Regions from separate parts of the Paraburkholderia sp. BR14374 genome, predicted to be linked through region 1. Evidence: riboswitches for the same ligand, from Rfam matches in the RefSeq annotation. Region 1 holds a riboswitch; the other holds the start of a gene.

What was found. A riboswitch is a leader RNA that binds a small molecule or an ion and turns the genes downstream of it on or off. The one in region 1 is predicted to bind cobalamin.
Region 2: it holds a riboswitch for cobalamin, as region 1 does, so the genes downstream of both, AB3X86_RS00490 (TonB-dependent receptor) here and cobA (uroporphyrinogen-III C-methyltransferase) in region 1, are expected to answer to the same signal.

What each region holds. Positions count from the first base shown of each region.
Region 1 covers NZ_JBFPKF010000020.1:110,409-117,771, reverse strand. The annotation lists gene cobW (cobalamin biosynthesis protein CobW) at 1-868, opposite strand, end outside; cobalamin riboswitch at 1,071-1,349, opposite strand; cobalamin riboswitch at 1,430-1,691, shown strand; partial or broken gene cobA (uroporphyrinogen-III C-methyltransferase) at 1,935-2,660, shown strand; gene AB3X86_RS31720 (cobalamin biosynthesis protein) at 2,703-3,158, shown strand; gene cobO (cob(I)yrinic acid a,c-diamide adenosyltransferase) at 3,155-3,757, shown strand; gene AB3X86_RS31710 (cobyrinate a,c-diamide synthase) at 3,761-5,113, shown strand; gene bluB (5,6-dimethylbenzimidazole synthase) at 5,097-5,756, shown strand; gene AB3X86_RS31700 (DUF4136 domain-containing protein) at 5,795-6,409, opposite strand; gene AB3X86_RS31695 (CHASE2 domain-containing protein) at 6,451-7,363, opposite strand, start outside.
Region 2 covers NZ_JBFPKF010000001.1:115,190-122,552, forward strand. The annotation lists gene AB3X86_RS00470 (adenosylcobinamide-GDP ribazoletransferase) at 1-342, opposite strand, end outside; gene cobT (nicotinate-nucleotide--dimethylbenzimidazole phosphoribosyltransferase) at 416-1,477, opposite strand; gene AB3X86_RS00480 (ABC transporter ATP-binding protein) at 1,513-2,367, opposite strand; gene AB3X86_RS00485 (FecCD family ABC transporter permease) at 2,364-3,428, opposite strand; gene AB3X86_RS00490 (TonB-dependent receptor) at 3,468-5,399, opposite strand; cobalamin riboswitch at 5,490-5,754, opposite strand; gene AB3X86_RS00495 (ATPase) at 5,975-6,334, shown strand; gene AB3X86_RS00500 (cell division protein ZapA) at 6,331-6,645, shown strand; RNA gene ssrS (6S RNA) at 6,723-6,904, shown strand; gene AB3X86_RS00510 (EVE domain-containing protein) at 7,043-7,363, shown strand, end outside.

The DNA.
Region 1 (7,363 bases):
AAATCGTGTAGTTTTCGACCAGCGTCTGCAACGCGGCGAGCGCCGCGTCGCGCGACGGCACCGATGCCTGCACGACGACCGAATCGAATTCGTCGTGGTGATGATCGGGGTCGTCGGCGGAACCGTGGTGGTCGTGACGCAGATGGATCGTCTGTTCCGACGCCGCTTCGAGCCCCAGCAGCGTATGCAGATCGAGCTGTCCCCGCTGCGCGCGCACGATCTTCACCTGCGGCGGAATCTCCGCGCGGATCGCGGCTTCCACTTCGTGCTGCCGCGCGTCGTCGATCAGATCGGTCTTGTTCAGAATCACCAGATCGGCGGCCGACAACTGGTCTTCGAACAGCTCGTGCAGCGGCGACTCGTGATCGAGATTCGGATCGGCCTTGCGCTGCGCATCGACGGCGACCGGGTTATCGGCGAACTGGCCGCTTGCGGCGGCCGGGCCATCCACCACCGTCACCACCGCGTCGACCGTGAAGCCGTTGCGGATCTGCGGCCAGTTGAACGCCTGCACGAGCGGCTTCGGCAACGCGAGCCCCGAGGTTTCGATCAGCACGTGATCGAGTTCGTCGCGCCGCTCCGCGAGCTTTTCCATCACCGGGAAGAACTCCTCCTGCACGGTGCAGCACAGACAACCGTTCGCGAGTTCATACAATTGCCCTTCGGTCTCGACGCCGTTTTCATCGCAACCGATGCCGCAGCCCTTGAGGATTTCGCCGTCGATGCCGAGTTCGCCGAACTCGTTGACGATCACCGCGATGCGCTTGCCGCCCGCATGCTGAAGGATGTGCCGCAGCAACGTAGTTTTGCCACTGCCGAGAAAGCCGGTAACGATCGTGACGGGAATCTTGCGCAATTGAGTTTGCATCGTGAGGTCCATCCCTTTGCGTTGCATCGGTCTGCCGCAAGTTCCGCGCATCGGTCGGCATCGGCTGGCGAATGGAGCGAATGAAGCACGCGCAACAGTACCAGCGATCACCAGACACGGGGACGAACGACGGCATTGCCGCGACAACGGAAATACAGAAAGCGGAACTGAGGTCATGAACGCGCCGCCGCATCCCCGCGGCGGTCGTTCTGCTTCTTCGGGCCGGTATCCGGGCTGGCGAAAGCGCCGCTTCCCCTTCCCGGACGAGTGGTTTCTCGTCCAGTGGTGATATGTCGACGCGACCTTGCGCGAGGACATCGAAGCCGGCACCGCGGCGCCCGGCTATCAAGCCGGAACCGCTTTTCGCTTACCGTTGCGGGGACAGCACAGGTTAGCCGCTCTAGCGCAGATGGCTCCCTGTTTCCCGTTTAACTGCATGCGCACGAACGCGCACGCGAGCACCCAAAGTGCGTGCGAGTGTAGGCCCCCGGGCATGCGCAGTCAAGGAACGCAGGGCGCCGGAAAGCGCCGCCGAGGCTTATCTGGCAAGGCGTCATATGCTATCGTATGCGCGCGTTTGGTGCCCGCACATGCGCTCGCATGTGCAGTTAAACGGGAAACAGGCAGCGCGTCGCGCGTTTAACCTGTGCTGTCCCCGCAACGGTAAGCGACCTGCGGCGCGCGATTCGATTCGCCTTCGATTCCGCTGTGCCGCGCATGCGTTTTTTGATGCCACTGTCCCCGCGAATCCGCAAACCGGGACGGGAAGGCGAAGCGCGTGAGGCCGCCAGCCCGGATACCGGCCAGACGCGGAGGCGGCGCCGCATGCATCCGTGCATCAGGTTGCGCCGCCGGCCGCCGGAATCCGCGGGGAACGGATGTGAAGGCGTAGCAGCGCGGCATCGCGTGTGTCGTGGCGTTCTCTCTGAAGAATCCGCCGCGAACCGCACGAGTGGCCGCGCCCGGATTCGCTGTACCGCATGACATCTATATTCACCGCCGTGTGCACCGTCGCACGCCGCTTCTCTCCCCCCATCTCCGCATGGCATGCGCCATGCACGCCGCGATGACGCGCGCCTGGCTGATCGGCGCCGGTCCCGGCGACGTCGAACTGATGACCCTGAAGGCCACTCGTGCGCTCGCCCAGGCCGATGTCGTGCTGGTCGACGATCTGGTCAATCCCGACGTACTGCAGTTTGCAAGCGCCAACGCGCAAGTCGTGTACGTCGGCAAGCGCGGCGGGCATCCGTCGACGCCGCAAGCGGACATCGTCGCGCAAATGCTCATGCATCTGCGCGCGGGACGCAGCGTGGCGCGGCTCAAGGGCGGTGATCCGTTCGTGTTCGGCCGCGGCGGCGAAGAATTGCAGGCGCTGCGGGCGGCGGGTATCGACGTGGACGTGATCAACGGCATTACGGCCGGCATCGCCGCGCCCGCGACGCTCGGCATCGCGGTCACGCATCGCGATTACGCGCAGGGCGTCGTGTTCGTCACTGGCCACGGCGCCGGCAGCGGCGAACCGGACTGGACCGCGCTCGCCGCCACGCGCATGACGCTCGTGATCTATATGGGCATGCGGCGGCTCGGCGAAATCGTCGGCGCGTTGCTCGCGGCCGGCATGTCCGCCGATACGCCCTGCGCGGCGATCGAATCGGCGACGCGGCCGGAGCAGCGTCACGTGCTCGCGCCGCTGCGCGAGTTTGCCGAGGCGGTCGTGCGCGCGGGACTCGGCTCGCCGGCGATCGTGGTGATCGGCGGCGTGGCCTCGTTCGCGCTTGCGCGTGATGCGGCCAAACGCGACGGCCGAGTCGATCACGAACAAGCTGCGAGCGCGATTAAAACGCTGAGCGTCGGCATAGGTTGCCGCTTGCACAGCGATGCGGCTGACATCGAAGCCGCCGTGCGCGCAGCACTCGGTGCGAATGCCTTCGAGCAGATCCGCACCATTGCGACGATCGACGCCAAAGCCAACGAAGCAGGTCTGCTCGAATTCTGTTCGCGCCATCAACTACCGCTGCAACTGTTCAGCCGCGAGCAGATCGCCGCCGCACCGGTCGCGTCGCCGTCGGCGGCCGCGCGCGCGCATCTTGGTGTCGACGGTGTGTGCGAACCGTGTGCGCTACTGGCGGCAGCAGCGTCGGTCTGCGCGACAATCGCGCAAAACGCACGTCTGATCGTACGCAAAACCACGCACGCCGGCATTACCGTTGCGATTGCGGCTGCGAGCGACAGCGCACCCGGCGATGTAGCGCCCTTCCATCCCGCCCCTCAAGACCAGGACCTCCGATGAAAACCGATCCCGAATCGCATCAACGCATGACCGAGCGCCGCCGCGAAGGCCACGAAAAGAAACAGGCCAGCGCGACCGTCGAAAAAGGCCTGCTGATCGTCAACACCGGCACCGGCAAGGGCAAGAGCACGGCCGCGTTCGGCATGGCCGTGCGGGTGCTCGGCCACGGCATGCGGCTGGGCGTCGTGCAGTTCATCAAGGGCGCGCTGCATACGTCGGAGCGCGATTTCCTCGGCGCGATCGCGCAATGCGATTTCATCACGATGGGCGACGGCTATACGTGGAACACGCAGAACCGCGAAGCCGACATGGCAACCGCGCGCAAGGGCTGGAACGAAGCGCGGCGGATGATCGAAAGCGGCGACTATCAGATGGTGATCCTCGACGAGCTGAACACCGTGCTGAAGTACGAGTACCTGCCGCTCGACGAAGTGCTCGCCGTTATCAATGCGCGCGCGCCGATGCTGCACGTCGTCGTGACCGGGCGCCATGCGCCCGACGCGCTGATCGAAGCCGCCGACCTCGTCACCGAAATGCGCGCGATCAAGCATCCGTATCGCGAGCAGGGTGTGAAGGCGCAGCGCGGCGTGGAGTTCTGAGCGATGTCCGCCCCCCCCAACGGGACTTCCTTCGGGGCGCCCCCCAAGGGGACTCGCTCCGCAGCGTGCCCCGCGCTGTTCATCAGCGCGCCCGCCTCGGGACAAGGCAAGACCACGATCACCGCGGGTCTCGCGCGCTATCACCGGCGGCTCGGACGTCGCGTGCGCGTGTTCAAGACCGGGCCGGATTTTCTCGACCCGATGATCCTCGCGCGCGCGAGCGGCGCGCCGGTGCTGTCGCTCGATCTATGGATGGTCGGCGAAAGCGCGTGCCGCAACCTGCTCGCGCAGGCGGCACAAGAAGCCGATCTGATCCTGATCGAAGGCGTGATGGGCCTGTTCGACGGCACGCCGAGCAGCGCCGATCTGGCGACCACGTTCGGCGTGCCGGTGCTTGCGGTGATTTCCGCGCAGGCGATGGCGCAGACCTTCGGCGCGCTCGCGTTCGGCCTTGCGCGCTTCAGACCGCAACTGCCGTTTCATGGCGTGCTCGCGAATCGCGTCGGCTCGGCCCGGCACGCGCAAATGCTGCAGGAAGCGCTGCCGCCCGAACTGCGCTGGTGCGGCCACATCGCCGCGAGCGACGAGATCACGCTGCCCGACCGGCACCTCGGCCTGCATCAAGCCGATGAAATCGACGATCTCGAAGCGCGCCTCGAACACGCGGCGGATACGCTCGCGTCGACCGCGCTCGCCGAACTGCCGCCGCCGGTCGATTTCGGCGCACCGTCGCCCGAGGTGCTGCCGCGTCTGCTCGAAGGCACGCACATCGCGATCGCGCGCGACGCCGCGTTCTCGTTCATCTACCCCGCCAACCTCGCGCTGCTCGAAGCGCTCGGCGCGCGGCTCAGCTATTTCTCGCCGCTTGCCGACGAAGCGTTGCCCGCCGACGCGCACGCGCTCTACCTGCCGGGCGGCTATCCCGAACTGCATATGGCGACCCTCGCGGGCAACATGAGCAGCGCGGCATCGATCCGCGCACACGTCGTGGCGGACAAACCGGTGGTCGCCGAATGCGGCGGCATGCTCTACCTGCTCGACACCCTGACCGACGCGCAAGGCACGAGCACGCGGATGCTCGGCCTGCTGCCCGGTCACGCGACGATGCAAACGCGCTTCACGTCGCTCGGCATGCAGCAGATCGACGGCCTGCACGGCACGCTGACCGGCCACACGTTCCATTACTCGAAGCTCGCGACACCGCTCGAACCGCAGCGCTTCGCCACCCGCGCGCACAGCGAGACCCCCGGCGAAGCGGTGTTCCGCGTGGGCCCGATTGTGGCAACCTATATGCACGCTTACTGGCCCTCCAACCCGGCTTTCACGGCCGCCCTCTTTCATGGCGAAGCCTTTTGACGACTCCGAGCGCGAGGCGGTCTATCGCGCGATTTACGAACGCCGCGACATGCGCCACTTCGTACCCGATCCGGTCGATCCGGGCGTGCTAAGGCGTCTGCTCGACGCGGCGCATCACGCGCCGAGCGTCGGCTACATGCAGCCGTGGCGCATCGTGCGCATCACCGATGCGGCGCTGCGCACGGGCTTGCGCGACATCGTCGAGCGCGAACGGCTCGCTACCGCCGACGCGCTCGGCAAGCGCCGCGACGAGTTCATGAAGCTGAAGGTCGAAGGCATGCGCGACTGCGCGGAGCTGCTGGTGATCGCGTTGATGGACGGGCGCGAGCGGCACGTGTTCGGCCGTCGCACGCTGCCGGAGATGGACCTCGCGTCGGTCGCGTGCGCGATCCAGAACATGTGGCTCGCCGCGCGCGCGGAAGGACTCGGGCTTGGGTGGGTGTCGCTGTTCGATGTCGACGCGGTGCACCGGCTACTGGCGATGCCGGAAGGCGCGCGGCCGGTCGCGATTCTGTGTCTCGGCCACGTCGATGCGTTCTATAGCGAGCCGATGCTCGAAACGGAGCGCTGGGCGAGCCGTCTGCCGCTAGCCGATTGTGTGTTCGAAAACCGCTGGCCACGCGGCGAACCGGTGCCGGAATAACCGACACGCACGGCTCCGGCGACTCGAAGCTGCGTTGTTTAGCGCTGCAGCGGCTCCATCGACTCGACGTTCGGCGCACCGCTCGCCTTGTCGATACTGAGCTTCACACGCCAGTCGGCCGGCGCGTCGTACGGCAGCTTCGCAAGCGCGGTTTTCACGAGCAGCGGCAGCGCATGCAGCGGGTCCGCGTCGCGATCGCTATACACCGCGCTGACCTTGTACCGCTCGGTGCCGCTCGCATAGTCGAAAAACCGCAGCGTCAGCGCGTGCAGATACTTGCGCCCGAACAGCAGCGCGCCCGGACCGTCGCTGCCCGCGCCGCAATCGGCGGGCGCACAATCCCCACCGCCAATGCCGATCGACGCCGGCCGCGTGCTATACGCGATCGACAGCAGATAATGCGCGGGCTTGCCCGCCGTATCGACGAAGCCGTGTTTCGCCAACTCGTCGCGCAGCAGCTTTTCGACTTGCGGATGGTCGGCGCTGACGTCCTGTGACTGTGTGCGCGCGAGCGAATAGGTCTGCTCGCCTTGCAGCACGACGGCGCGATCGGCGCCGTTGGCGGAGACGGTGTGCACGTCGGCGCCGAGGCCCGCGCAAGCGGTGAGGCTCGCCGCGGCCAGCGCGGCACAGAGGTGAGCGATCTTCGCCATTTTCTGTCTTCTCTCTAGTCCATCGAATCCATCAGGAGGCATCAGGCGCGCGGTGCGCTCGTTTCATCGAGCGGCGCGTCGTCGAGCGCGGGCAGCCAGATCGTAAAGGCCGTCCCCTCGCCGGGCGCGCTGACGACTTCGACGCTGCCCCCGTGGCGCGTAACGACGGTTTTGATGAACGCCATGCCGAGTCCCGCGCCGCCCACGTCCGGCCGCTCTGCCTCGTGAAAACGGCGAAAGCGCTCGAATAGCCCCGCCTGCTGCTCCTTCGGGATGCCATAGCCCTGATCGCGAATCGTGCACGCCACGCGTGCCGCCCCGCTGCCCTCGCGCCTCGCCGCCGGCTGGCTCACGAAGCTGCACACGATGCGCGTGTCGGGCGGACTGTACTTGACCGCGTTGTTCAGAATATTGACGAGCGCGCGTGTCATCAGTGAGCGGTCGGCGCAAATCCAGGGATCGTCGTTGCTGTCGTCGCCGGTTTCCGTATGCAGCGTAATGCGCTTCGCGTGCGCCTGCGGCCAGACCTCGTCGCTCGCATCGATGACGAGTTCGGTCAGGCTCAGCGGCTCGAGCACATAGGCCTGCGATTCGGCGCGCGCCAGTTGCACGAAGTCGTCGGCGAGCGTGAGCGCGCGTTGCGCGTAGCGTTCGATGCGCTCGAGCACGCCGCGCGCGAGCGCCGGCTCGGTCCGCGCGCGCTCGATCTCGACTAGCGCAATGATCGACGCCTGCGGCGAGCGCATATCGTGCGACAGCAGCCGCAGCGCGTCCTCGCGCTGACGCTCGGCCGCATGCAGCGCCGATACGTCGACCAGACCGGCGATCCAGCCGGTCGTCTCGCCCTGCGCGTTGGTGCAGGTCGCATAGCGCAGCAGATGATCGCGCTCGTTCGTGTCGCGCACCTCGACACCCTGCGCCATCAGCGCCGCGAACTCGCCGCGCGTCGGATCG
Region 2 (7,363 bases), on a different contig from region 1:
AGCACCGATGCGCGAGTCGTGCATGATGCGCAATGCATCGTCGCGCGTATAGGCGCCACCGAACGCATCGACGCAATCGGCTAGACCGTCCTCGTGGAACGCGCCCGTCACGAGCAGCGACGCGGCCATCGACAGCAGCACCGCGACGCCCGCCGGAAACACGCGCAGCGCGGCCAGATAGACGAGCGCGCTGAAGCCGCCGACCAGCACGCCGACGAGCGGAAAATAGCGCGCCGCCGCGTTCAGATAATGCGGCTCGTAGCCGACCCAGCGCGGCACCGGCACGCGCGTGAAGTAACCGAGCGCCGTGAAGAAATAGCGCAGCTCCGCGAGCGGGTTCATGGACGTGTCGAGTGCATGTTCGCTGCGATGCGGGCCGAGCTTCGCGTTGCCGCGAAGCGTGGGTTCGAGCGCGTCACGGTTCGCGATCCGCGACGCCCGCGGAATCGAAGCTGGCCATCTCGTTGACGAAGGCCGCCGCCGCGCGCAGCAGCGGCACCGCGAGCGCGGCGCCCGTGCCCTCGCCGAGCCGCATGTCGAGCGACAGCAGCGGCTGCGCGCCGAAATGATCGAGCATGCGCCGATGGCCGGCCTCGTTCGACGCATGCGCGAACACGCAGTACTCGCGCACGGCGGGCGACAGCGCATCGGCGACCAGCAGCGCCGACGTCGCGATGAAGCCATCCACGAGGATCGTCATGCGCGCCTCGGCGGCCGCCATAAATGCGCCCGTCATCATCGCGATCTCGAAGCCGCCGAAGGTCGCGAGCACGTCGAGCGGCGCGGTGGCGTCCGCATGACACGCGAGCGCCGCCGCGAGCACGTTGCGCTTCTTCGCGAGCCCGGCATTGTCGAGACCGGTGCCACGGCCGACGCAGTCGTCGATTGGCACGCCGCACAGGCGGCTCATCAGACAGGCGGCCGCCGACGTGTTCGCGATGCCCATCTCGCCGAAGCCGATCACGTTCGTGCCGAGCGCCGCGTGATGACGCACGCGCGCGGCGCCTGCCTGCATCGCGGCGAGCGTTTCGGCCTGCGTCATCGCGGCTTCGTGCGCGAAGTTGCGCGTGCCGGGCCCGACCGGAATGTCGACGACTCCGTCGGTGGACGGCAGCGGCGTCGCGATGCCCGCGTTGACCACTTCGAGTTCGAGACCGGCGACGCGGCTGAGCGCATTGATCGCCGCGCCGCCCGCGATGAAGTTCGCGACCATCTGCGCGGTCACCGCTTGCGGATACGGGCTCACGCCTTCGGCGGCGATACCGTGATCGCCCGCGAACACGATCATCGCGGGACGCTGCACGCTGGGACGCGTACTGCGCTGGATCAGGCCCATCTGCCGTGCGAGCGTTTCGAGCCGGCCGAGGCTGCCGGGCGGTTTGGTGCGCGTATCGATGATCCGTTGCAGCTCGGCGCGCAGCGTCTGATCGAGCGGCGCGACTTCGGGCAAACCGGCCGGGAGTGGGATGCGAGTCATAGGTGTGATCGAAACAAGGTATAGGGGATTAATAGTCAGCCTGACTGTTCGTCATGACCGGGAGGCGATTCATGACGCGCGCGCGGCGCGGGAATCAGCGCCTCGTGCTCGCCATCGCGAATCAGAATCAGCGGATAGCCGAACGCGCGGCTCGTCAACGCGGGCGTCAGCACGTCGCGCACCGGGCCCGCATACGCGCCGCCCGCGCCGTCGAGCAGCAACGCGTGCGTCGAGAAGCGGCGCGCGAGGTTCAGGTCGTGGCAGGAAAACAGCACACTGCGCGGCATGCTGCGTCCCGGCTCGCGCGTCCATGCAACGAGCGCTTCGAGGCAGTCGATCTGGTGATGCAGGTCGAGATGCGACAACGGTTCGTCGAGCAGCAACAGCGGCGCGTCCTGGCACAGCACTGCCGCGAGCGCGACGCGCTGACGCTCGCCGCCCGATAGTGACAGCACGTCGCGCGCCGCAAAGCCCGCAAGGCCGAGCGATTCGAGCGCCGCCTGTGCAGCCGCGCGATCTTCATCGCGCTCCCAGCCCCAACCGCCCAGATGCGGGAAGCGATTCAGCAGCACGATGTCGAGCACGCTGGCATTGAACGCATCGGCCGCGCTTTGCGGCATCAGCGCGCGGCGCCGTGCGAGCGGCAGAGGCTGCCAGTCGGCCACGCGCACGCCATCGAGTTCGACATGGCCCGCCGCCGGATGCAACAGGCCCGCCAGCGTCGACAGCAAGGTGGTCTTGCCCGCGCCGTTCGGCCCGGCGATACACCAGACTTCGCCCGCATTGAAGGTGTGCGTGAACGCGTCGAGCAAGGTGCGCGCGCCGGCGCGCAGTGTCAGGCGCTGCGTGCTCAGCATCGAAGAGGTGGGGCTGGGTTCGGCTTGCATCATCGGCGGCGTTTGAGCAGCATCCAAAGGAACACCGGCACGCCGACCAGCGACGTGATCACGCCGACCGGCAATTGCGCGGGCGCAATCACGGTCCGCGCGATCAGATCCGCGCCCATCACCGCGACACCGCCGCCGAGTGCAGCGGCCGGCAGCAGCATGCGCTGGTCGTTGCCGAACGCGAGCCGCAGCATATGCGGCACGACGAGACCGACGAAGCCGATCGTGCCCGCGGTCGTCACCGCCACGGCCGCCGCCAGCGACGCGACCAGGTACACGCGCAAACGCAGTGGCATTACCGCGACGCCGAGCGCTTGCGCGGCTGCGTCGCCGCGCAGCAGCACGTTCAGACGCGGCGCGGCTGGCACGATCGCGAGCAACACGAGCGCGAGCGCGATCAGCGCGGTCCACGGCAGCGCGCCGCCATTGAGGTCGCCGGTCAGCCAGAACAGCATGCCGCGCAGACGGCTATCGGGCGCGAGATTGAGCAGCAGCGTAATCATCGCGCCCCACCCGGCCGCGATCACCGCGCCGGTCAGCAGCAAGCGCGGCGACGTGTCCTGCGGCTCGCCGCGCCACAGTTCGCGACGCGCGAGTCCGAGCACCAGCAGGATCGACACGAACGCACCCGCGAACGCGCTCGCATCGACGATCCACCATGCGCCGCCCGCGATCATCGCGACCAGCGCGAAGCTGGCCGCGCCGCCCGACACGCCGAGCACGTACGGCTCGGCCAGCGGATTGCGCAGCAGCACCTGCAGCAGCGCGCCGGCGAGCGCGAGCAACGCGCCGCACGCGAAGCCCGCGAGCGCGCGCGGCAATCGCAACGTGCGCACGATTTCGCCGGTGAGATCGTCGCTGCCCGTGGCGCCGAACGTGTGCGTTGGCACGAGCGCCGCAAGCACGCGCGACGGCGCGAGCGGCACGCTGCCGAGCACCAGCGACGCGCCGAGCAGCGCGACGGCGGCGAGCGCGAGCCCGAGCCAGATCGCGGCCGCGCGTTTCGCGTTCATCGGGCGCGGCGTTGCCATCGCGGCGGACAGCGAACCGGACGCGCGACTCATCCGCGTGCGCTCACGCATGCGGCCAACCCGGCGCGCGCGTCACTGCTGCTGCCAGCCGAGCATGACATACGCACCGCGTCGCGGCGAGTTATACGAGTAGGCCGTCTCATAGTCCTTGTTGAACAGATTGTCGATTTGCGCGCTGACGTACCACGCCTTCGTGATGTTGTAGCGCGCCGATAGATTCACGATGCCATAACCGCCGAGCTTGCCGGTGCTGTCTGGACGCGGACCGCTGACGATCCACTCGCCCCCAACCCGCCATCCACCGATGCTGCGATTCGCCGCGAACGACCCGAAGCGTCGCGCGCGTCGCACGAGGTCGGTACCGCTGTCGAGATCGACCGGGTTCTGCAGCGTCAATGTCGCGCGTACGTCGGTCTTGCCGACATGACCGCTCCACGATCCTTCGAGTCCCTGCACCTTCGCATGGCCGACGTTCTCCGCGAGATAGATGCCGGGGATCGTCTGCACGTAGTCGATCAGATTCGTATAGCGCGTCTGGAATGCGTTCAGACGCATCACGCCGAGCGCATCGGTCGCGTACTGCAAACCGGCTTCGACCGAGTGACTGCGCTCGGGCTGGATCGACGGGTTGCCGCTGATCGGATAGTACAGATCGTCGAAGCTCGGCGCGCGGAACGCATCGGAATAGCTTGCGGTTACCTTCCAGTGCGACGTGATGTCGAAACCGTAGCCGAGATAGTAACTGTTCGCTCCGCCGAAATCGGAGTACTGGTCGCGGCGTACGTTGGCCTGAATCTGGTTGCGGCCGAAGCGTGCGCTGTAGCCGGCGAAGACCGAATCGACGTGACGGTCGGGCGCGGCGAACGTGTCGGAGTCGAGAGTCTGGTCGAGATGCTCGTAGCCGAATTGCAGCTTCTGGTTCGCGGCGAGCGCGAAATCGTTCTGCCACGTGTACTGGCGATTGTCGGTATCGAAGCGGTCGTTGTAGATGCCATTGGTGTTCGATACGCTGCGGTCGTCGCCCTCGGCGAGCGTGAAGTGGGTGGTCCACCAGTCGGTCAGCTTGCCGTTCGCAAACACCGATACCTGACGCACCTTGCTATAGAGGTTGTTCAGATCGGTTGGCACGCCGTACGCATTGTCGTAGCTGTTGTTGTTGTTCGACTGGAAGTAGCTGACGCCCGCATCCCACTTGTCGGTGAACTCATGGCGCAGCGACGCGCTGATGCTCTCGTTCAGATTGCCGTTCGCGTTCGGATTCGCGCCCGGCGCCTCGAGCGGATCGAGCGACGAAAAGCCGTCGCTCTTCGTGCGCGCTAGCGAGATGTTGAAGGTCGTGCGGCCGTCCTGATCGAGCGCGCCGTTCACGCCGGCCGTTTGCATCTGCGTGTGATAGCTGCCGTAGCCGAGCGAAAAATTGAAGCGCGGCGGATGATCGCCGCCGTCTTTCGTGAACACCTGCACGACACCGCCGATCGCGCCCGAGCCGTACAACGCCGACACGTTGCCGTTCACGACTTCGACGTGATCGACCTGGTCGAGCGGAATCTGTGCGAGCTGAGCGGAGCCGAGACTCACCGAATCGACGCGCACGCCGTCGATCAGCAGCAGCGATTGCGTCGACGACGCGCCGCGCAGAAAGAGGCTCGTGGTCGAACCGGGGCCACCCGTGCGCGAAATTTGCGCGCCGGGCGCGAGTCGCAGCAGGCCGGGCAGATCGGTCGCGGTCGTGTCGGCGATATCCTGCTGATCGAACTGCGTGGTCTGCGGGATCGCGTCGCGCAACGCTTGCGCTCCGCGTTGTGCGGTCACGACGATCGGCGACAGCACGTTGCCCGATGCATCGGCGGAAGTGGGATTGGCCGCATCGGCAACGTTTAGGGCGTTCGCGGTGTTTGCATCCGCAGCTGACGATGAAGGCACAGGCTCGGCGCTTTGCGCATGCGCGACGAGCGGCAGGCTCGCGAACGCGAGCAGCGTCGCGCGGGCGATGGGGGACAACATGGGATGACATTCCTGTGGATGGCATGCGCGGCCTGCTTCCCCGCAGGCCGACGCGTCACGAGGCGTCCCCCATGTTTAACGTTTTCGCGGGGGACGTCCCTCTTTTCTGGCCGGTATCCGGGCTACGACACATCGATCCCGCCTTCCCACGCGTGACGCGCAGTGGCACACTCGCAGATTGAACTTCCAACCGTGCGACAAGGACCGACCTGCATGAGCACATCACATGCGGTCGTTTACCGTTGCGGGGGCAGCGCAGGTTCGCGCATCCGGTTTGGCACCGCGCGCGCCCTGCTTCCCGTTTAACTGCGCGCGCCGAAAAGCGCGCGCGGGCACCAGAGTGCGGGAAGTGTAGGAGCGGCTTCGCGGGGCGTCAAGAAAGGCCAACCGGAGCGCGATCCGTTCTGTCGAATGCAGGTTATTGTCCGATGGATTGCCGGTGTTTGATCTTATGGTCGACGACACGACTCGCAACGAACTTGCATGAAGCGATGCTGTTACGTCTCGAAACGAGACAATTGTCGGAACCTGTAATATTCCGCGCTAAAATGCGATGTCTTTAGAGGACGCAGCACATGCTCACCGAACTCGAATCACTCTCCCAGAACATCGGCAAGCTGATTGCGATCAGCAAGCGCCACAACGAAGCGCGGATCGCGCTCGAAGAGCAGCTCGCGCAAACGCGTGCCGAAGTACAAGCCACGCACACCGAACTCGCGCAATTGCGTGCCGAGCGCGACGCACTGCAAGCTGAACGCGACGCGCTGTCCGCCAAGATCGACGACGCTCAGGTGCGCCTGAATGCGATTCTCGAAAAATTGCCGCGCGCACGCGCAAGCAGCGAACCGGATAACCAGCTCGATCTGCTCGAGTCCGCCCAGCCCGAACACGAGGAAGCGGAAGGCGACGTGAGCCGACACGGAGAAAGCGCATGACCACCAAGCAGATCGAAGTATCGATTCTGGAAGTACCCTACCGTCTCGCCTGTTCGCCCGAAACGGAAGGCGCGCTGCTCGAGGCGGTCGCGCGCGTCGACGCCGAGATGAAGAAAATCCGCAGCGGCAGCAATGTGCGCGGCACCGATCGCATCGCGGTGATGGCGGCACTGTCGCTGGCATCGGAACTGCTTAAGCTGCAAAGCAGTGTGCGACACGGAGAAGCATTTCCTGCTGAAGAAATCCGGCGTACAATGCAGCAAATGAACGAACAGCTAGGTACTGTGATTGAGCAGTACAGCATGCAGTAAGCAGTAGTTGACTCAATAGCGGGCCGGTTTCGAACCGGTCGCTTGTTCAACAGTTTGTGTTGTAGCTTCATCGTTTAGCTTCCCTGCCTGGTTCGCCAAGGTCATATATTCCTTGAACCAATGCCATGTGCACGGTTGCGGAAATTTGTAGCACGGGTGTGCGCGTCACTCTGTCTGATGTACCCGAAGTGTTGCTAACTGCGACCAATTCTGAACCCTCGGTTCAGGATGCCGGCCTAGCGGCTAAGGCGGGGACCTTATCTGGAACGGCATCGGACTTCGGTTCGATGCCGTTTTTCTTTGGTCGTCGTTCTTTCGTTTGAGTGCCTGTTTCAGGGGCTTTCCGCACGCGCCTGTTGTTGGCGCCTCGTTCAATCTCACACGCTCACTCCGATTCATGCGCTACTGGCTGATGAAGTCCGAACCGGACGAAGCAAGCATCGACGACCTCGCCAACGCACCGCATCGCACCTTGCCGTGGACCGGCGTGCGCAACTATCAGGCGCGCAACTTCATGCGCGACGTGATGCAGGTCGGCGACGGCGTGCTCTTCTATCATTCGAGCTGTCCGGAGCCCGGCATCGCGGGCATCGCGGAAGTCTCGTCGACCGCGTATCCGGACCCGACGCAGTTCGATAAAAAGAGTCCGTACTACGACCCGAAATCGTCGCCGGAAACGCCGCGCTGGATGCTCGTCGACGTCGTGTTCAAGAAGAAA